One region of the Embleya sp. NPDC059213 genome, then DNA from elsewhere that is predicted to be linked to it. Evidence: riboswitches for the same ligand, from Rfam matches in the RefSeq annotation. Region 1 holds a riboswitch; the other holds the start of a gene.
The links. A riboswitch is a leader RNA that binds a small molecule or an ion and turns the genes downstream of it on or off. The one in region 1 is predicted to bind S-adenosylmethionine.
Positions count from the first base shown of each region.

Region 2: it holds a riboswitch for S-adenosylmethionine, as region 1 does, so the genes downstream of both, ACFXMF_RS17580 (aminotransferase class V-fold PLP-dependent enzyme) here and thrC (threonine synthase) in region 1, are expected to answer to the same signal.

Region 1 covers NZ_JBHZAV010000016.1:88,323-96,029, reverse strand. Annotated here, with positions in the region: gene ACFXMF_RS09500 (LPXTG cell wall anchor domain-containing protein) at 1-323, shown strand, start outside; gene ACFXMF_RS09495 (trehalose-6-phosphate synthase) at 367-1,833, opposite strand; gene ACFXMF_RS09490 (peptidase inhibitor family I36 protein) at 2,039-2,443, shown strand; gene ACFXMF_RS09485 (hypothetical protein) at 2,428-3,369, shown strand; gene ACFXMF_RS09480 (glucosyl-3-phosphoglycerate synthase) at 3,401-4,378, opposite strand; SAM riboswitch class I at 4,571-4,722, shown strand; gene thrC (threonine synthase) at 4,739-6,013, shown strand; gene ACFXMF_RS09470 (MoaD/ThiS family protein) at 6,010-6,288, shown strand; gene ACFXMF_RS09465 (cold-shock protein) at 6,710-6,913, shown strand; gene groL (chaperonin GroEL) at 7,433-7,707, shown strand, end outside.
Region 2 covers NZ_JBHZAV010000041.1:10,938-18,644, reverse strand. Annotated here, with positions in the region: gene ACFXMF_RS17590 (exonuclease domain-containing protein) at 117-725, shown strand; gene ACFXMF_RS17585 (Lrp/AsnC ligand binding domain-containing protein) at 836-1,114, shown strand; gene ACFXMF_RS17580 (aminotransferase class V-fold PLP-dependent enzyme) at 1,279-2,670, opposite strand; SAM riboswitch class IV at 2,921-3,037, opposite strand; gene trpD (anthranilate phosphoribosyltransferase) at 3,150-4,253, opposite strand; gene ACFXMF_RS17570 (response regulator transcription factor) at 4,318-4,731, opposite strand; gene ACFXMF_RS17565 (hypothetical protein) at 4,912-5,322, opposite strand; gene ACFXMF_RS17560 (cytochrome c oxidase assembly protein) at 5,332-6,447, opposite strand; gene ACFXMF_RS17555 (heme-copper oxidase subunit III) at 6,523-7,152, shown strand; gene ACFXMF_RS17550 (cytochrome c) at 7,199-7,707, shown strand, end outside.

The DNA.
Region 1 (7,707 bases):
AGGACGCGTTCGTCAAGGTCTCCTTCAAGGGCGGCTCGGGCACGACCGGATCGGGCACGACCGGCGGGTCCGCCGGCACCACCGGCGGCACCTCGGGCGCCGGCACGACCGGCGCGGCGACCACCGGCGGCGGCTCGACCGGCGGCACCGCCGCGGGCACGAGCGGCACGAGCGGCGGCACCGCGGGCAAGTCCGGCGGCGGCAGCCTGCCGCTGACCGGACCGGCCGGCCTGGTCGGCGCGAGTGTCCTCGGCGTCACCCTGGTCGGCGCCGGCACGGCCGCCGTACTGACCACGCGCCGCCGCCGCAACAACACGCCCTAGGCAGTCGCCCGCGCCCGCCGGCTCGACCGACGGGCGCGGGCGACTACTTGCCCAGCGCGTCCAGTTGCTCCAGGAACCACTGTTGCGGGTTCAGCGCGACCGCTGCGGCGGCCAGCCGCCTGGTGCGCCGCAGCCGCTCGGCGGAGTCCATCGTGAGCGCGGTGTGCAGCGCCTCGGTGGTCTGCGACACGTCGAACGGGTTGATCACGATCGAGTCCGCGCCCAGTTCCTCGAACGCGCCGGCCTCGCGCGAGAGCACCAGCGCACAACCCCCGTGCGCCTCGTCCAGCAGCGAGACCACCGGAATCTCCTTGGCGACCAGGTTCATCCCGTCCCGGATCGGGTTCACCAACGCGACGTCGGCCAGCCGGTACGCCGCCAGCGAGCGCGGGAAGTCGTCGTTGACGTGCAGGATCAGCGGCTGCCAGTCGCCGGTCCCGAACTCGTCGTCGATCTCCTTGGCCACCCGCTGCACCGCCGCCGTGTACTCGCGGTACTCCGGCAGGTCGTGCCGGGAGGGATAGGCGAACGCGACGTGCACCACCCGACCGAGCCATTCCGGTCGGGTGCGCAGCAGTTCGCGATAGGCCAGCAGGCCCCGGACGATGTTCTTGGACAGTTCGGTCCGGTCCACCCGGACGATCACCCGCCGATCGCCGACCACCTCGCGCAGTCCGGCGAGCCGGGTGTCCACGTCGGCACGCGACGCCCGCTCGCGCAGGAACTCGCCGTCCGCACCCAGGCCGTGCACGCCGATCTCGGTCACCCGGCCGGCGTGCGTGACGGTCATCGCGTCCCGGTCCACCACCGCGCCGAGCACGTCCGCGCAACAGTCCAGGAACGCGAGCGCCCAGCGCCGGGTCTGGAAGCCCGCGTGGTCGGCGCCGAGCACGCCCTCCAGGACGAACCGCGCGATGTCGTCGGGCAGCAGGCGGAAGTAGTCCGGCGGTGCCCACGGGGTGTGCGCGAAGTGCCCGATCCGCAGATCCGGGCGCAGTCGGCGCAGCAGCACCGGCACCAGGGTCAGGTGGTAGTCCTGCACGACCACCTTGGCGCCCTCGGCGGCCTCGTCGGCCAGCGCCTGCGCGAACGCCTGGTTGTATGCCTCGTAGGAGACCCACTCCTTGCGAAAGCGCGCGTCGAAGACCGGCTTGGACGGGGTGTCGTAGAGCAGGTGGTGGACGAACCACAACGTCGAATTCGCTATGGCGTTGTACGCCCGGGCGAAGGTGCCCGGGTCGATGTCGAGCATCCGCACCGCCAGGCCGCCGGTGTCGTGACCGGCGAGATCCAGCCGGCCCGAGGGCGCCGCCCGGGTCGCGGTCCGGTCCGCCTCGCCGAGCGCCGAACACACCCATACGGCGCCGGTCCCCTGCCCGGCGGTGGACAGCCCGGACACCAGTCCGCCGCCGCCTCTGCTCACCGAGAGCGTGCCGTCGTCCTCCAGTGAGAAGGACACGGGACCACGATTGGACGCGACCAGGACACCGGCGGGAGGGGGAGCACTCATGCCCCGACCCTAGCCACGCATCCCGGTGCGCAAACCCGGCCCGATCGTGCCCCCGACTCGAACGGTGTGGCGAGTATCACGTGTCCATGTCATTACCGGGAGTAGCGAGGGTGTGCTTTCTCTTGACTCGTCGGGCCGATCCCACTCGCATGCGACGGGCCCGGCACCTCGGGCATGCGGGCAACGGGGCAAGGGGGAATCGGATATGCGCAGCAATCGTGGGCTCGGTGCGGGCGCCGTGGCCGCCGCACTGGTCCTCGCGGCCGGCGCCACGCCGGCGGTCGCCGAAGGGGACGGCGCGTGCAACGACGGGGACGCGTGTCTGTACTACAACTCGAACACCAAGGGCGCGCGTTTCGACCATCGGTACAACCTGTCGAACTACGCCGGTTACACGTTCATGCGCTCCCCGGACGGCGGCAGCGGCACGGGGGTGCCGGTGAAGAACCACGCCGCGTCGGTGTGGAACAACGACCCGACGCACGTGCTGCGGATCTACTACGGCAGCAACTATCAAGGTCCGATGCAGGAGATCGGCCCGAAGTCGACGGCCAATCTCGACCCGGCGCTGAAGAACAACAACGCGTCGGGCAGTTGGACCGCGCAGTAGGGCGCCCGCGCCACGCGCCGGCCACGATCGCGCTGCTGTGCCTCGCGCTGGCCGGCTGCACCGGGGCCGGCGACCGCGCCGACCACCCACCCGCGGCCGACCGCGCGTCGGGCGCCCCGCCGCCGGCGGCGACCCCGGTGACCGGCGACGTGAGCGGGCTCGACCTGCCGATCGCGGCCTACCTGCCGACCCCGGAGCAGCGTGCCCGGCGGGCCTCGGCCGAGCTGGTGCTGATCCGGGACTGCCTGGCCCCGCTGGGCCTGACCTACCAGGCGCCGCCGGCCGCGGCCGGTGGGCCGGTGTCGAAGTCGCGCACCGAGCGCCGGTACGGCGTGGGCGACGCGGTCGAGGTGGGCACCTGGGGCTTTCGGCCGCCGGGTGCCGTCGCCGGCGGTACGGACAAGCCGAGCGGGCCGGCGCCGAGCCGGGAGCTGGCGGTGGCGCTGTACGGCGAGGCGGGCGCGGACGGGGTGCCGCCGGATCCGACCGAGGGCCGCGATCGGCCGGGGCCGGGCTGCCTGGGCCGGGCGCGGTTCGCGCTGGGCGTGGATCCGGCGCTGGAGCGCGCGGCGCTGCCGGGTCGACTCGACGTGGAGTCGTTCGAGCGATCGCGGGCCGATCCCCGGGTGCTTCGGGTGTTGGCGCAGTGGTCGACCTGCATGCGCGCGAAGGGGTTCGACTACCCGGACCCGTTGGCGGCGGGCGGTGATCCGGCGTGGGACACGCCCACACCGAGCGCGCGCGAGATCGCCGCGGCGAGGGCGACGGTGGCCTGCAAGACGCAGTACGACGTGGCGGGCACCTGGTACGCGGTCGACGTGGCCTATCAGCGGCAGGCGATCGAGCGTGAGGCGGTGGCGCTGGCCCGGGTGCGGGCGAACGAGGAGGAGTGCGCCCGCCGGGTCGGCGCGGTGCTGGGCGACTAGGGCCTGTCCGGCGGCCGGCCGGAAATCGCCCTCAGCGGTCGACCAGGCGGGTCCGCGCGCGGTACTCGGGCACGGTCGTCATCGGCGGCCGTTCCCGGGCCGCGACGTCGTGGGTACGCAGCCGGAAACCCTCCTCGTCCCGCTCGAACTGGGTCAGCGCGGTGCTCAGCTCGTCCGGGTGCGCGCCCGTGGGGCCGCGGCGCAGTCGACGCTCGACGGCCTGGAGTATCTCCGCCGCCATCCGGCCGAGCCCGGCCTCGTCCTGGTGGCTGTGTCGGCGCACGCCCACATCCACTTGGGCCATCGCGTCCAGGCCGACCAGGCGCAGGGTGTCCACGAGCATCGCGGTCTCGATGCCGTAGCCGCACGGGAAGGGCAACTGTTCCAGGAGCGAGCGCCGGGCCGCGTATTCGCCGCCGAGCGGCTGGACGAAACCGGCGAGTTCCGGCCAATGCAGATTCAGCAGCGGGCGTGCGACCAATTCGGTGACCCGGCCGCCGCCCGCGGGCACGATCGTGTCGCCGATCTCCAGCGGCCGGTCGTACATGGCCTTGACCAGTTGCACCGAGGGGTCGGTCAGCAGCGGGCCCAGGATCCCGGTGACGAAGTCCGCCGAGAAGTCCTTCAGATCGGCGTCCACGAACGCCACGATGTCGCCGTCGGTGACCAGGAGCGAGCGCCACAACACCTCGCCCTTGCCGCGCACGGTCGCCAGCGTGGGCAGGATGTCGTCGCGGTGCACGACCCGGGCGCCCGCGTCGGCGGCGACCCTGCCGGTGTCGTCGGTGGATCCGGAGTCGACCACCACCAGCTCGTCCACCAGCGGCGATCGCTCGATCAGCTCGGTCCGGATCACCTTGACGATGTCCCCGACGGTCGCCGCCTCGTTCAACGCGGGCAGGACGACGCTGACCCGGGTGTCGCGTTTGGCGTCAAGAAGCTTGTCGACGGGCCAGTCGGCGGCGACGGAGGACCGTCGTCGAAGCCAGGCGCTCACCTCGGGCTGCACGTTCGAATTCCCCTGTCGTCGCCGGTGCTCCGGCCTCGGTCGCGGCCACCCTTTATCGTCTCGCGAGGTGGACCGGATGATCGACGCGGCACCGGTTCGGTTACAGTCGTCGTCACCGGATACGACGATCGCACGTCGAGCCGGACAAACGCGGACCGGCCACCTTGCGAAGGGTGTGTCCACCGCCATAGCAGCTCATCCAGAGGGGCAGAGGGAACGGCCCGTTGAAGCCCCGGCAACCATCCGATCGTCATTCCTCGTGACGCGCTTTCGGCGCGAGCGAGCGCCGGCGGTCGGACAGGTGCCAAGTCCGGCCCGTGGGACCCCACGGGTAAAGATGAGGACAGAAAGGCCCTCGCCATGGCGACACCCACCGCCACCCGCTCCACCAGCGCCACCTCCACCCCCTTCGGTCCGGCCGTCGCGCTGTCGTGTCGCGAGTGCGGCGAACGCACCGAACTCGGCCCGAAGTACGCCTGCGAGTCCTGTTTCGGCCCGCTCGAGGTCGCCTACGACTTCGGCACCGTGACGCGCGAGCAGATCGAGGCCGGCCCGCAGAACATCTGGCGTTACGCGCCGCTCCTGCCGGTCTCGGCCGACGTCGCCTCCCGCCCCAATCTGAACCCCGGTTTCACCAAGCTCGTCCGGGCCGAGAACCTGGGCCGCGAGCTGGGCATCGCGAAGCTCCACGTCAAGGACGACTCGGGCAACCCGACGCACTCCTTCAAGGACCGCGTGGTCGCGATCGCCGTCGAGGCCGCCCGCACCTTCGGTTTCACCACCCTCTCCTGCTCCTCCACCGGCAACCTGGCCGGCGCGGTGGGTGCCGCCGCCGCTCGGGCGGGCCTGCGGAGCTGCGTGTTCATCCCGGCCGACCTGGAGGCCGGCAAGGTCGTCACGGCGGCCGTCTACGGCGGCGAGCTGGTCGCCATCGAAGGCACCTACGACGAGGTCAACCGGTTCTGTTCGGAGCTGATCGGCGACCCGGCCGGTGAGGACTGGGGCTTCGTCAACGTGAACCTGCGGCCGTACTACGGCGAGGGTTCCAAGACGCTCGCCTACGAGATCGCCGAACAGCTCGGCTGGCGACTGCCCGAGCAGATCGTGATCCCGATCGCGTCCGGTTCGCAGCTCACCAAGATCGACAAGGGCTTCCGCGAGCTGATCGCGCTCGGCCTGGTCGAGGACGCGCCGTACAAGATCTTCGGCGCGCAGGCGACCGGGTGCTCCCCGGTGGCCGCCGCGTGGAAGTCCGGCCACGACGTGATCCGCCCGGTGCGGCCGGACACGATCGCCAAGTCGCTCGCGATCGGCAACCCGGCCGACGGCCCCTACGTGCTGGACGTGTGCAAGCGCACCGGCGGCGCGGTGGAGGACGTGACCGACGCCGAGGTGGTCGAGGCGATGAAGCTGCTGGCGCGCACCGAGGGCATCTTCGGCGAGACGGCGGGCGGCGTGACCGTCGGTTGCCTGCGCAAGCTGCTCGCGTCCGGCGCGCTGGACCCGGACGCCGAGACGGTCGTGCTCAACACGGGCGACGGCCTCAAGACGTTGGACGCGGTCACGCCGACCACCGGCGCCACCGCGACCATTCGACCCACTCTGGATTCCTTCCGAAAGGCCGGCCTGGCATGAGCGTCTCCGTTCGCATCCCGACGATCCTGCGCACCTACACGGGCGGGGCGGCCGAGGTGTCCGCCGAGGGGACGACCCTCGCCGAGGTTCTGGGTGCCTTGGAAAAGGACCACGCCGGAATTCGCGCGCGCATCCTCGACGACGAGGGCAAGCTGCGTCGCTTTGTGAATCTGTACGTGGACGACGAGGATGTGCGCTTCGCGGACGGGCTTGCCACGGCGATCCCCGACAAGGGCACCGTTTCGATCATCCCGGCGGTCGCCGGCGGTTGCTGACGCGATAGGCCGACGGTCCCGATCTTCATCGAGTCGGGCCCGAAACGGAACCGAGAAATCCGCCGTCCGGGGCTCCGGGCGGCGGATTTCTTGGTCTCCTCGAAGTTGTGCGTTACACGTGTTTAAACAGGTCCATTTCCGCGCTTTGGCGGCGACGCGTCGGTAAACCCGTGGTCGGGATCACATCCGTTTTGTGCAGAAAGTCGCTTTCCTGATGAATTGAAATACGGCCTTCATGACAATTCGCGAGGAATGCGAGTTTTATTCACTCGGGAATTGTCGTCCGATTGACCTGTTGCTCCGGGCATCCGTCCGGATACATTCAGCCGCGGTCGTAGCGGAAGGCCGGGTCCTTCTGGATACGAACCCGGAGCTGCGACGTGCAGTATCCGTGAAAGGGCCAGTAACAGGGGAGTTAGGAATGGCTCAGGGCGCCGTCAAGTGGTTCAACGCGGAGAAGGGGTACGGCTTCATCGCGGTCGACGGTGGTGCGGACGTTTTCGTCCACTACAGCGCGATCCAGATGGACGGGTACCGGACGCTCGAGGAGGGGCAGCGAGTCGAGTTCGAGATCTCGCAGGGGCAGAAGGGGCCGCAGGCCGACATGGTCCGCGTCACCGCCTGAACCAGGGAGCAATCCGCTCCTCTGCTTGAAACGGTCCACACACCACGGACTGCACGACACACCGCAGCACACATCCTGTCCGATCTCCCGTTCTCCCCGCCGATCCCTCGTCGGATCGGCGGATCGGGTTCGATCGGTGACCGGGGCCCGGCCTTCCCGCCACGCGGGGGCCGGGCCCCGGTCGTTGTGCGTCCGGGCCCGGGCCCGCGTCCGGCCCCCGGCGCGCGGGCGCCCCGTCGCGCGGGCGATCACGGTGGGCGCGACCCCGCCGGCCCCGGCCCCACGTGCGACACGCGCGGGGGTACGCGCGGAGGGGTCGGGACCCGCCGTTGCGCTTGCACTCGGCATGGTCGAGTGCTAATCATTGGCGTTAGCACTCTGGATGTGAGAGTGACAGAAACGGACCGGGCCGGTGAGGCTCGGCACCCGTGAGGGAGGGATCCTCGCGGTGGTCGGGTCGTCCGTCGCGGGCGCCAGTGCGGTCCGGCACTCACCCCCGTTCTGGGAGGACTTCACCACATGGCCAAGATCATCGCGTTCAACGAGGAAGCGCGCCGCGGCCTCGAGCGCGGGATGAACCAGCTCGCCGACGCCGTCAAGGTCACGCTGGGCCCCAAGGGCCGCAACGTCGTGCTCGAGAAGAAGTGGGGTGCGCCCACCATCACCAACGATGGTGTGAGCATCGCCAAGGAGATCGAGCTCGAGGACCCGTACGAGAAGATCGGTGCCGAGCTGGTCAAGGAGGTCGCGAAGAAGACGGACGACGTCGCCGGTGACGGTACGACGACCGCGAC
Region 2 (7,707 bases), on a different contig from region 1:
CGGCGGGTCAGGGCTTGCCGGCGGCCGACCCGCCGCGGCGTTCCCGCCCGCCGGACAGTATCGCCCCGGGCCACGAGTTGCGAACCATGCACGGATCCCGAGCGATTCGTGACGAGGTGGAACGACAGGTGTTCACGGTCGTGGATCTGGAGACGACCGGCCTGGATCCGCAGGAGGCCCGGATCACCGAGATCGCCGCGGTCCGGGTGCGCGGGACGGATCGGTTGGGCGAGTTCGCGACGTTGGTCGCGCCCGGCGTGCCGATCCCGGAGTTCATCACCGACCTGACCGGGATATCCGACGACCTGGTGGCCGACGCGCCGCCGCTGCACCTGGTGTTGCCGGCGTTCACCCACTTCGCCGAGGACGCCGTGCTGGTCGCCCACAACGCCCCCTTCGACGTGGGCTTTCTGCGTGCGGCGAGCCTGGCGTGCGGTCGGCCGTGGCCCGATCTGCGGGTGGTGGACACGCTCGCGCTGGCCCGCGCGCTGCTGCCGCCGGGCACGGTGCCGAACATGCGCCTGGGCACCCTCGCGCGCTACTTCGAGGCCCCCACCGACCCGACCCATCGCGCGTTGGCCGACGCCCGGGCGACGGCGCACGTGCTGCGGGCGTTCATCGGCCGGATGCACGAGAGCGGGCGGCACGAGTTGGCCGACCTGCTCGACCTGGGTCGACCGCCGGCGCCCAGGGCGTGGCCGGGGCAAACCACTCCGATCGGGTGACCCTCCGGGCGTGTCGATCGGGCGGTTCTTCCGCCCGTGGTGGCTGCCCGCGTGGGTCGCGCGCCGACTAAGCTCGGGCATCTTGTCGTCGAGAGCCGGAGGACTACCCCGTGATCACCGCGATCGTGCAGGTCAAGACGCGTGTGGACCAGACCCCGGAAATCGCGGAGGCGATCGCCGCGATCGAGGGCGTGAGCGAGGTCTACTCGGTGACCGGCGAGTTCGACCTGATCGCCATGGTGCGCGTCCGCGCCCACGACGACCTGGCCGACGTCATCCCCGGCCGCCTGAACAAGGTCCCCGGCGTGGAAGCCACCACCACCCACATCGCCTTCCGCACCTACTCCCACCACGACCTCGAAGCCGCCTTCGCCATCGGCCTCGAATAGCTCCGCCCCCGGGCGCCCCACAAGCGCCCGGGGCCGCCCGCCACCGCGACAAGCCCCGCCCGGGCCGACCGAACCGGCCCGGACGGCGTTCGAGGACACCCCCGGCGGGGCCGCCGCCCGGCCCGTTAGGCACTTGAAGACCCCCGGCCGGCAAGGCCGAGAACCTACGCCGCCGGCAACTGCCGTGTGCGCGGGTCCGCGTCCGGAACACACCGCCCGCCATCAACCGTGTAGCTCCACAACGCCCCCCGCTCCACAAGCTCGCGCACCGCGGCCACAAAGCGGTCCAGATGCTCCACCGGCGTCCCGAGCCCGAAACTCACCCGGATCGCGTTGAGGTTCTGCTCTCCCTCGGGCGCGTCCGGGGACCCACACTCGGTCGGCTGATCGGCCCGCCCGCCCAACAGGTGCCGCACCAGCGGATGAGCGCAGAACAACCCGTCCCGCACCCCGATCCCGTACTCCGCCGACAACACCGCCGCGAACCGCGAGCTGTTCCATCCCTCGACCACGAACGACAACACGCCCACCCGTGCCGACTCGGGCCCGAACAGCTCCAGCGCCCGCACCGCCGGAATCGCCGCCAACCCCGCCCGCAGCCGTGCCGACAGCGCCTCCTCGCGAGCGACCAGCGCCGCCGGCCCCGCCTCGGTGATCGCCCGACACGCGGAAGCCAACGCGTAGGCGCCGATCACGTTGGGCGATCCCGCCTCGTGCCGAGCCGACCCGCTCTGCCACTCCACGTGGTCCCGGCTGACCGCCTTGCTCGCCCCGCCACCGGCCAGGTACGGCTCGGCCGCGTCCAACCAGTCGCCCCGACCCGCCAATACGCCCGAGCCGAACGGCGCGTACAACTTGTGCGCCGACAGCGCGATCCAGTCCACGTCCAGGTCGGCCACCGACACCGGGTGATGCGGCGCCAGTTGCGCGGCGTCCAGCACGATCCGCGCCCCGTGCCGATGCGCGACCTCGGCCAGCTCGGCGACCGGGAAGATCTCGCCGGTCACGTTCGAGGCACCGGTCACGCACACCAGCCGAGGCCCGTCGCCGGACCCGGCGAGTGCCGCCTCCAACGTCGCGACCGCCTGCGCCGGCGATCCGGGCGCGGCCAGTTGGGTCACCCCCGCGTGCCGGCGCCAAGGCAGCAGCGCCGCGTGGTGCTCGGTCTCGAAGACGAACACCCGGGTGCCCCGCGGCAGTACCGAGGCGAGCAGGTTCAGCGAGTCGGTCGTGCCGCGGGTGAACAACAGCGTGTCGTCGGCCCGCAACCCCAGAAAGCTCGCGACCGTGGCCCGACTCTGCTCGTACAGATCGGTGGACAACTGGGACAGGTAGCCCGCGCCCCGATGCACGCTTCCGTAATACGGCAGGTAGGCGGACACGTCGTCCCACACCCGCTGCAGACACGGCGCGCTCGCCCCGTAGTCGAGCGCGGCGTACTCGACCTCGCCACCGGTCACCAGCGGAACGAGAACATCCCGACCGACCACGGGCAGCGGAGCGGCGATGGCGACGTCACAGTCGAGGGCGGCGGCGGAAGTGGTGTCGACAGACATGGCGAAACTCCTCGGCAGGCACGGAACACCCCGGCGCATGTCGATTGATCGACATTGAACGGAGCCGGTTGATCCGCTGATGAAAAGTGATCTCGGGACCGGGCCGATGACGACCCGGGAATGACGCGCGAGAACTCAGCGCGTACGGAATAGGGCGATTCGCCCGTTTCGAGAAAGAGATTTCACGCCATCACATGCTCCCCAGGTACAGGACCCGGGTCACATGGAGCATCGACTGCCGTCATGCGAGGGTCCGCGCTTGCCAGGACGCCTTACGACGCCTGACCGTGTCATCACCCGGGGCACCCCACCGCGGAGCGAGGGTTGCCGGACAGCAAGCCGGGGCTTTCCACTGTCACTCGTGACCTGCGCAGAATTATTACCGGATGCAACGTCGCGCGCAACGACGGCCCCATCGTTCCCACATCCTGGACGCCGGCCGGGCGGGCCGCGCACGACCCACCCGACCGCCGAGCCCGCTACCCCTGTGCGAACGAACGCGTCGTGGCCACCCACCGCTCGAGCGCGGCCTGCGCGGCCCCCGAGTCGATCGCCTCGGCGGCCCGATCGATCCCGGCCGCCAACTGCTGGGTCAGCGACCCCTCGCCCGTACCCAACGCGGCCAGCGCCGCCGCCGAGTTCAACAACACCGCGTCCCGCACGGCACCCTTCTCCCCCGCGAACAGCCTGCGAGCGACCTCCGCGTTGAACGCCGCGTCACCGCCGCGCAACGTCTCGATCCCGTTCAGCGCGATCCCCAGGTCGCGCGGATCCACCCGGTCCTCGCGCACGTCGCCGTCCCGCACGATCCACACCTGCGACGTGGTGGTGACGGTCAACTCGTCCAGCCCGTCGTCGCCGCGGAACACCAGCGCGGTCGCACCGCGATCGGCCAGCACCCCGGCCACGATCGGCGCCATCCGCAGATCCGCGACCCCGATCGCGTGGAACCGCACCCGGGCCGGATTGGTCAACGGCCCGAGGAAGTTGAACGTGGTCGGCACCCCCAACTCGCGCCGCGCCTGCGCCGCGTGCCGCAGCGACGGGTGGAAGCGCTGCGCGAAGCACAGCGTGATGCCCGCCTCCTCGGCCGTGCGCGCCACCTGATCCGGAGTCAGGTCCAGCACCACCCCGAGCGCTTCGAGCACGTCGGCGGCCCCGCTCGACGAGGACGCCGCCCGGTTGCCGTGCTTGACCACCGTCTCGCCCGTACCCGCCACCACGATCGCGGACATCGTCGAGATGTTCACGGTCCGGGCCAGGTCGCCGCCGGTACCGACGATGTCGACGGTCCGGCCGGGCACCTCGATGGTCGACGCGTGCGCGTACATCGCCTGTACCAGGCCGGAGACCTCGTCCACCGTCTCGCCCTTGGCCCGCAGCGCGATCACGAACCCGGCCACCTGCACCGGGGTCGCCTCGCCGGTCATGATGTGGTCCATCGCCCACGCGGTCGCGTCGGCGGGCAGGTCGTCGCCACGCATGAGCGCCGCCAGGAGGTCCCGCCAGGAACGGGCCGCCGGGTTGCCGCCGCTCTTGTTCGTAGAGGTCGAGGCGCCCATGGTCCGCTCCCGCTGTGTCATCGGATAAGTCCGCGACAGCGTACCCACCGGGCCGGGCCCGGCCGGGCGGTTATCCGGGATGCGGTCAGGCCGGCTGACGTCCCGCGATCCGACCGCGGATCAGGTCGGCGGCGGCGTCCGCGAGCGTGCGCGGGTCCAGCGGGTGGGCGACCACCGCGTCCGCGCGGCACCACGTGGCCAGCCACGCGTCCTGCGGGCGACCGACCAGGGTCAACACCGGCGGGCAGTTGTAGATCTCGTCCTTGAGCTGACGGCACACACCCATGCCACCGGCCGGGGCGGTCTCCCCGTCCAGGATCACCAGATCGATGCCGCCCTTGTCCATCGCCTCGATCACGGCGGGCTCGGTGGCGCATTCCAGGTATTCCACGAACGGCACGTCGACGGCGGGCCTGCGCCCGAGCGCGAGGGTGACCTTCCGACGGGTGTTGCGGTCGTCGCTGTACACGAGGACGGTCATGGTCTCGCCGCGCGTCATGTCCACCTGCCTGTGTCTGGGCTGCGAATCTTCGGGGCTGCGCATCTTCAACGCTTGTTCGGCTACGGGGGCAACACTCGGACCGACCAGGATGTTAGCGCTTTCCGGCGGGAAAATGTGTGCCTCGTCACGCCCTCGTCCCGGCTCGCCCACACCCGCCGCGCCGGCCGCGCCCGCGACTCACCCGCGCGCGAGCACCTCGTAGCCCTGCGCGTCCCCGCCCAACCGCTGGGCCAGGCCCGCCATCCGGGTCCGCTCCCGGGCCGGCTCCAGGCCGGTGAGCACCTGCTGTCGGGAGATCAGCACCCGCAGCGGAAGCTCGTCCGGTGTCGGCGCCACCACCGCCCAGCCGTCCGGCGTCAGGATCCGGGCCGCCTCGTCCGCCGCCGCCAGGTCCGGCAGCGTGAGCACGTGCCGCATCACGAACACCCCGGTATCCACCGGCACTCCGGCCGCCCGCAGCTCCGCGACCACCGCCGAATCGGCCCGAGCCGGATCGAAGCACGAACCGACGACGGTGAGCGTGCCGTCGTCCACGAGCACGGGGGCGGGCTCCGGTCGACGACGGCGCAGGAAACGTTCGAGGATCATGCCGCGACGCTACTGGGCCGCGTCGGCCGACCGCGGTTCGGACCCTCGGGCGACCCGGACGGCCGAGTCGGCCTCCCCCGTTCGGGCAGAGTCACCCGGAAGAGTGCTCTTCGGCACGGATTTTCCGGCCGCTTCCAGGCCCGGTTCGGCACCCTCGCCGGCCTCCGCCGCCTCGCGTGCCAACCGCTCCTCGCGCGCCTTGCGACCCGCCTCGATCAGTTCGAGCCGATCCAGCCGACGATCCTCGCGGACCGCCTCGCGCTCCGACGCCCGAGCCCACTGCACGAACAACACCAGGAAGACCAGCAGTCCGATGATGTCGCCGCTGCCCCACAGGATTCCGCCCGCCGTGCCCTGGTCCGAAAGCGGACTCGCGCCCCAGTCCCGACCGAGGTCGTTGTACCAGTCACCGGCCAGGACGTTGGACGAACTCATGATCGCGATACCCAGCCACGCGTGGAACGGCAACGTCGCGAACACCGCGAGCAACCGCATCGGATAGCTCGCGCGCGGCATCGGATCCAGTCCCAGCAGTGGCCAGAACCACATGCAGCCGATGATCACGAAATGCACGTGATTCATGTCGTGCATGAACGTGTTCCGCAACGTCAGCTCGTACCAGGGCGTGAAGTACAGGGCGAACGGGTTGAGCACGAAGATGAATCCGGCGAAGGCCGGGAAGGTGACCACCTTCGCGTATCGGCTGTGCAGCAGGGCGTTGAGTCGATTGCGCCACTTGGCGGGCAACGTCCGCAGGGCGAGGGTGATCGGTGCGCCGAGCGCCAGGAAGATCGGCGTGATCATCGCCAGCACCATGTGCTGGACCATGTGCACGCTGAGCAGCACGGTGTCGTAGGCGGCCAGCGCCGACTCGGTCGCGAGCAGGAACGTGCCCAGCCCCAACCCCAGGAAGGAGAAGCTGCGCCACCGCGACCACGAGTCCCCACGGGCTCTGAGCTTGTGCACGCCGTACAGATAGAGGCCGCCGAACAGCATCGCGACCAGAATCGGGATCGGTTCGAACACCCACCCGGTCAGGAGCCGAATGGGGGTCAGTTCCGGCGGTACGTTCCCAGGGGTCGCGTGTGCCAGGAACATCCCGGCATCGCCTGCAGAGCCACTCACGGAACCAGAGCCTAACCCCGACACGTTCTACAAGGGTTACCCCCCGAAGTGTGGGCAGATCCGGCGACCGCAATAATGGCCGCCGTGGCGACAGCAACTTCACTAGAAACCGGGCCCCCCTCACACGGGACACACGGGACGCTCAACCGTCCCAACTTGGTCAGCATCGGCACGATCGTCTGGTTGGCGTCCGAGCTGATGTTCTTCGCGGCCTTGTTCGCGATGTATTTCACGATCCGCTCCGTCACCGGTGCGGACGCTTGGCGTGAGCACGCCAGTGAGCTGAACATCCCGTTCTCGACGGGCAACACGACGATCCTCGTGCTGTCCTCGCTCACCTGCCAGCTCGGCGTCTTCGCGGCCGAACGCGGTGACGTCAAGAAGCTCAGAATGTGGTTCGTCATCACCTTCGTGATGGGCGCCGTCTTCGTCGGCGGCCAGGTGATGGAGTACACGGAGCTGGTCAAGGAGGGCACGACTCTCTCGTCGTCGGCTTACGGTTCGGTCTTCTACCTGACCACCGGCTTCCACGGCATGCACGTGACAGGCGGTCTGATCGCCTTCCTGCTGATCCTCGGACGCACCTACGCGGCCCGACGGTTCACACACGAGCAGGCCACGGCCGCAATCGTCGTCTCGTACTACTGGCACTTCGTCGACGTGGTCTGGATCGGTCTGTTCTTCACGATCTACGTCATCAGGTAGACGTCCCGACACTCACTACGCAGACGACATTGGACCGGGGTTTTCCGTGAAAAAGCTCTCCGCGCGGCGACGCCACCCCTTGGCGGCGATCGTCGTACTCATCTTCGCGCTCGCGGCTACTGGGGGGCTGTACGCCGCGTTCGCGCCTGCCAAGAAGGCGGAGGCGGACGACTCCGCCTCCATCGCGGTCGAGGCGGGCAAGAAGCTCTACCTGAGTGGATGTTCGACCTGCCATGGGCTCGACGCCCAGGGCTCCTCCGACGGCCCCTCCCTGGTCGGCGTCGGCGCGGCCGCCGTCGACTTCCAGGTGTCGACCGGCCGGATGCCGCTTCAGCAGCCCGGCGCGCAGGCGCCGCGCAAGCCCGAGGTCTACACCGAAACGCAGATCGCGCAGCTTTCCGCGTATGTGGCCTCGCTCGGCGTCGGACCCAAGATCCCGACGGCGAACATGTACGCGCCCGACGGCGACGTCGTCAACGGCGCCGAGTTGTTCCGCACGAACTGCTCGCAGTGCCACAACTTCTCCGGTGAGGGCGGTGCCCTGACCGAGGGCAA